DNA from 2 places in the Pandoraea commovens genome. Region 1 is predicted to be linked to the other one. Evidence: predicted binding sites of a transcription regulator. Region 1 holds the regulator's gene; the other holds the start of a gene.
What was found. Region 1 encodes FNR, which switches genes on or off when oxygen is low (the NO sensors DNR and NnrR bind a similar motif). Its sites were predicted from a motif close to TTGATNNNNATCAA; they were not measured.
Positions count from the first base shown of each region.

Region 1 (3,098 bases):
TCGCTGGATTTCCGATTGACGGACCGTGTCGTCGATCTGTTGGAGGAGGGCGTCGATATGGCGATTCGCGTTGGGGCATTGCGCGATTCGACGCTGATCGCGCGCAAGCTCGCGGCCAACCGGCGCACGCTGTGCGCGTCGCCCGCATATCTCGCGGCGCATGGCGCACCGAAGCATCCCGGCGATCTCGCGCAGCACGAGTGTCTGACGCTCGGCGACCAGCGCGACTGGCGGTTTGTGACGCCGGGCGGCCCGATGAGCGTGCGCGTGTCCGGGCGACTGGTGTCGGATAACGGCGAGGTGCTGCGCGACGCTGTGCTGGCGGGGTTGGGTATTGCGCTGAAGTCGACGTGGGACGTTGCGGCCCACTTGCAGCGCGGAGAGCTGGTGCCGGTGTTGCCTGCGTATCCGCTTGCGGAGGAGGTCGCGATCTGGGCCGTCTATCCGAGCCGGGTGTTCGTGCCGCCCAAGACACAGGCGATGATCGAGTTCCTGCAGGCGCGCTTCAGCCCGGTGCCGTACTGGGAGGCGCAGTGGCCGACGGCGGTGGATTAAGGTCCGACGAAGGCTGATTCAGGCCCACTCAATGGAGCCGATGCGTCCTCGGCATCTGCGACCCGGTGTCCTCGTGGCCGATGGCAGGGCTGGCATGATGCAGTACCAGACGCCAACCGTCAGCTTCTTTCAAATAGACGTTCGTGGCGAGCACGAACGCGAAGCGCGCTTCCGGCTGACTCTCGACCTGAATCTGCTCAAGAACGTTGCGAACGGCGCACAACGGGTTGTGCGCCACTTGAAGTTGATTCGCTATCACCTGTAAGCCGCCTTTGGCGAGGACCTCCTGCCAGCTTGCTCTGACCGCCGCCGGGCCGACGTGCCGTGGTCCCGCAGGGTGAATGCACACGACTTCCTCGTCTTCCGACCAGACATCCATCAGCAAGTCCGTATCGCCGGCGCGCAGCGCTTCGTAGAACGCGTGTTCGGCGTCTTCCGGACTGAGAAATATGGCAGCGGGCATAACGGCGTCCTCCATCGGAGACAAGCGCGTGTCGTATGCGTGGTCGCCCTCGACCGACAGGCGGGGCAGCGAACGCGCCGATTATGGAGCGTTTGCCGGGGCTTGTCGAACGTCGTTCCTTTTGATCTGGCGCAAGGCGCCGGGAGGGCCGCGCCGGTAGCTTATCGGTAATGGAGTAGTCGCGAATTGGCGACAAATCGGCAACGCGAGAAAGTCGCGGCGCTCAGTTCTGTGGGGATGTATGAGCGGGGGCGCTCCGCACCCCCGACAGCCGGATCAGCAGTGATGCACGCCGGCGAGTTCGCGCAGGGCGACGCCGTCGATGATCTTGACGTGGCGTTGACGGATTTCGATCATCCCGTTCTGCGCGAAACGCGAGAACAGGCGGCTGACCGTCTCCAGTTTGAGACCCAGGAAGCTGCCGATTTCCTCACGGCTCATGCGCAGCACGAACTCGTTGGCAGCGTAACCCCGGGCGGACAGGCGCTCGGAGAGATTCAGTAGGAAGACCGCCAGGCGCTCCTCGGCGCGCATCGTCCCCAGGGCGAGCAGTTGCTGGTGCTCGTTGCGGATTTCCTGGCTCATCAGACGATGCAACTGGCGTTGCAGCGACGGCACCTGGCGCGAAAGCGTCTCAAGCTCGCCGAAGCGGGCGATGCACAGTTCGCTGTCTTCGAGCGCCACGGCAGTGGTTGGGTGATGGTTGTCGGCCACGGCGTCGAGGCCGATCAGTTCGCCCTGAAGGTGGAAGCCGACGACCTGTTCGCGGCCGTCGGGGGCCGTGACGCAGCTTTTGAGCGACCCGAAGCGAATGCCGTAGACGGCGGTGAGATCATCGTTGGCGTGATAGAGCACTTCGCCCTTTTTGAGGCGGCGGCGCTCGCTCACGAGTGCGTCCAGTCGTTCCAGCTCCGGCTCAGGGATGCCGACGGGCAGGCAGAACTGCCCTAGCGAGCATGTGGAACAACGAGGCTGGGCAACCGGAATGGGGTTGCCGGGAATGCGACCGATGTCGGTGGTCATGGAGGCCCCTGAAGTTATTCCGAGAGTTTACCATGAGGCGTCGACCCGTCGTTTCGACAGTCGGGACGCTAAGGTTTGTGACGGCGCTTTACGGGCGTGGATGTTTCAGTAATAATTGCGCACATACCGGACGTCCGTCTTGCCGCACTATCGGCCTGGGCGTTTTCCCGGCAGGTCGTTTCGAAGCATTCTGGTCGCGCCGCCGTCACTACGACCGAACACAATAGGGCGCGCGCTTATGCGAAACGGTAGTCTTCCATCGACGACCGTTTTCTGGTTCCAAGCATCCATTTATTCCTGATACCGGGTTGCCAAGCCCCCGGTCTGCTTAGTCGCACATGAATACCCAAGAGGCGAAACTCGTCCTCGAGACCGCGTTGATTTGCGCGCAGGAGCCGCTCAAGGTCGGCGATCTGCGTAAGCTCTTCAATGACGCCGTGTCTGGTGACACGGTGCGCGCGCTACTCGAGGAAATCCGCGTGCAATGGGATGGCCGAGGTGTGGAATTGGTGGCGTTGGCCACCGGCTGGCGTTTCCAGAGCCGTCCACGCATGCGTGAATACCTTGACCGCCTCAATCCAGAGAAGCCGCCGAAGTACTCGCGCGCTGTGATGGAGACGCTGGCGATCATTGCTTACCGTCAACCGGTCACGCGTGGCGATATCGAAGAGATTCGCGGTGTGACGGTCAACACGCAGATCATCAAGCAGCTCGAGGATCGTGGCTGGATCGAAGTGATCGGTCATCGCGACGTGCCGGGACGCCCCGGTCTGTATGCGACGACCAAGGACTTCCTGGACGACCTCGGCCTGCGCGCGCTCGATGCGTTGCCGCCGTTGGAAGACCCGGCCGCGCAGGCGCAGATCGATCTGCTGGCGCAGCAGAACATCGAATTCGGCGAGCGTGCCGAGGGCGAAGAGGGCGAAGCAGAAGCTACGGACGACGCGCCGGTGGCCGATGCCGAGGCACTGGCCCGTCTGGCGCAAACGCGTGCCGACGATTTGCCGCTCGCCCAGGGGCTGCCGGAAGGCCAGCGCCCGCCACCGGTCGGTGACGA
Region 1 is NZ_CP102780.1:2,489,303-2,492,400, forward strand. Features, by position in the region: gene NTU39_RS11615 (LysR family transcriptional regulator) at 1-555, shown strand, start outside; gene NTU39_RS11620 (YybH family protein) at 584-1,006, opposite strand; gene fnr (fumarate/nitrate reduction transcriptional regulator Fnr) at 1,295-2,041, opposite strand; gene scpB (SMC-Scp complex subunit ScpB) at 2,380-3,098, shown strand, end outside.

Region 2 (3,098 bases), 1.7 Mb from region 1:
GCTGTTCGTGATCTCCGTGACCATCGTCGGCTCGCGATACTCGCCGCCGTCCGCGATCGTGCCATAGGCCGCCACCATCTCCTTGAGCGAGACGGGGCTCGTGCCCAGCGCCAGCGAGGGCACCGGATCGAGCTTGCTCTCGCGTACGCCCATCGCGCGAGCGAGGCCGACCACGCGCGACGGTCCGACATCCTGCATCAACTGCGCCGTGACGGTATTGCGCGATTGCGCCAGCGCGTCGGCGAGCTTCATCGGCTTGTTGGTCGGCGTGGTGTCGTCGCTGGGTCGCCAGATTTCGCCGCCTGCAAGCGGAATCTCCACCACCTGATCGACGATGGTGTCGTCCGGCTTGCGTCCCTTGACGAAGGCCGCGCCATACACAAACGGTTTGAACGTCGAGCCCGGCTGTCGACGCGCTTGCTGCACGTGATCGAACGGGTCGGTCGTAAAGTCACGGCTGCCGACCCACGCGCGAATTTCGCCAGTACGCGGATCGATGGCGAGGAAACCGGCTTGCACGCGCGTCTTCGTCGTGCGCAGGTTCTGCATGAACGTCTTGTCGGCGAACAGACGCTTCATCGCCGCTTCGGGCGCTTCGCCCCCGGCCACGGCATTGCGGTATTCCGCCGTCTCGCGCACGAACGACTGGACCAGCGCCGTACTGTCGCGCCAACCGCCGCGTGCCGACCAGTTCGCGTCGGCAATGCCTTGCAATTGATTCGCCTGACGCGTGAGCGCCTGCGTCGCCATCGACTGCAAGCGTGCGTCGATGGTGGTGTGCACCACCAAACCGTCAGAGTAAATGTTGTAGTCGTTGCGATCCGCCCAGCCGATCAGCCACTTGCGCAATTGCTGTGCGAAGTGCGGCGCAGGCCCCGGCTCTTCCGTCTGACGTTCGAAGTCGACGCGCAACGGCCGCTTTTGCAGCGCCGCGAGCTTCGACGCATCGAGATCGCCGAACCTCACCATCTGCGCGAGCACCGTGTTACGGCGTTGCAGTGCGCGCTCGGGATTGATCACCGGGTTGTAATAGCTGTTGCCCTTGAGCATGCCGACGAGCGTGGCGGCTTCTACGACGTCCAACTGATCGGCAGACTTGTCGAAATAGGTGCGCGCGGCCATTTCGATGCCGTATGCGTTGTACAGGAAGGGCACCGTGTTCAGGTACGTCTCGAGAATCTCGGGCTTCGTGTACAGCGCTTCGATCTTCAGCGCGGTGATCGCTTCCTTGAGTTTGCGAGTGAGCGTCGGGGCGCGGCCGATGTCGTCGGGGTACAGATTGCGGGCGAGCTGCTGCGTGATCGTCGAGCCGCCCTGACGGTCACCGGAGAACGTGCGCAGCGCCGCCCCCGCCGTACGCTTCAGATCGATGCCGTGGTGCTCATAAAAACGATGGTCCTCCGTCGACACCAGCGCCTTGACGACGTTGGGCGAGATATCTTTCAGCGCCACCCACTCGCGATTCGACGGCCGGAACTCGGCCAGCAACTTCCCGTCGACGGACAGGACCTGCGCAGGCTGGTCGACCTTTGCACGACGGATATCACGAATACTCGGCGTGAACGGAATCAGGATCAGCGTATGGGCGACCAGCAGACAAGGCAGCGCCGCCACGACGATCAGCACACCGCGACGCGTGGGATGGCGCAGGTGATGCCAGGCGCGCGCCGCATACGGGGACAGCGGTTGCAAAAGGCGAAGACCCCGCCGACCTGCTTGGGCGACGGCGTGCAGCAGCGAAGAAAACAGCGACGAAATCGGGCGCTTCACGATGGGGGAATGCGTGGCAAAGTCCGCATCCTACCAAAACCGGGGCGCGCGACAGTTTGTCGCATGACGCGGTCGCGCTGTCTCCCGCTTGACGCGCATCAAGTTCCGCAGCGCATCGTGCTTCTACCATCGGTCGTGCTCACACACGACTTTGGACAACATCATGAAGCACTCCCTCGGCGCCACGGCTCTCGCCGCCGCACTGGCTACCGGTGCCGCCCTCTTCAGCGCATCCGCATTTGCACAAAGCACGGCACCGGCCACCGACAACGCCGCCACCACGAAGACCTTCGGTTTCATCAAGGACAGTTCGCAGGGCATCTATGCTGGCGACATCCTCGCGCGCGTGCGCGCTATCGGCATCCTGCCGGATTCGCATGCGAGCGGCAGCGTCCTGCCGACGCTCGGCGTCACCGTCAACAACGCGATCGTGCCGGAACTCGATTTCACGTACATGATTCTCGACAACGTCGGCGTCGAACTCATTCTCGGCATGTCGCGCCATCAGCTCACGTCGAACCTCGGGCATCTCGGCGGCGTGAATGTGTTGCCGCCGACACTCCTGCTGCAATACCACTTCAATCACGCGGGGAAGGTGCGCCCCTATGTTGGCGCGGGCATCAACTACACGCGCTTCTGGAACAGCAACCTGAATGCGGGCGGCACGCCCATCTCGATCAAGAACCACAGTGTCGGACCGGCGCTGCAAGCCGGTGTGGACATCCAGATGACGAAAAACCTCTTCTTCAACATCGACATCAAGAAGATCTGGATGAAGACCGATACGTCGCTCGCGGGCACCGACCTCGGCACGTTGCACATCGACCCGCTGATTGTCGGCGTCGGCGTTGGCATGAAGTTCTGATGTCCGGTGTGGGGCGCCACGTGCCGGGGGGCCGTGGCGCTCCTTTTTTTGGTTCCATCGGACGATGCGGCAAATTGTCGCGTCGTCCCTACATGCGAACGCAAAGCATTTACGCCCCTCGACAAGACCCCCTACAATGCCTCCTTCCCGAGAGCCGCCTGATCCGCGTCTTTGCCTTCACGGCGACCCGCGCGGTTAGCTGATTACGTGATGACCTTATGACGTAATCGGGGGACGCTCTCGCGGGCTGATCCGTCAGACCGCCCGGCGATTCCCGTGTTTTTCGCCCGCCCGCTTGATCCGACTTAATCCGTCTAATCCGTCTAATCCGGCCCAGCATGCGCAAGCTTCGTCAGCATCGCGTCGCAATCGGGATCGCCCTGCTGGCGATCCTGCTGGCTGCGCTCATGCCCGCGATTGCGCAATGGCGCGCCGCGATGCAGACGGATCCGTTCGCGGTCTA
Region 2 is NZ_CP102780.1:798,000-801,097, reverse strand. Features, by position in the region: gene NTU39_RS04035 (penicillin-binding protein 1A) at 1-1,692, opposite strand, end outside; gene NTU39_RS04030 (OmpW/AlkL family protein) at 1,934-2,635, shown strand; gene NTU39_RS04025 (DUF2946 family protein) at 2,974-3,098, shown strand, end outside.
Region 2: the regulator FNR is predicted to act here: its motif matches at 1,859-1,872, upstream of NTU39_RS04030 (OmpW/AlkL family protein).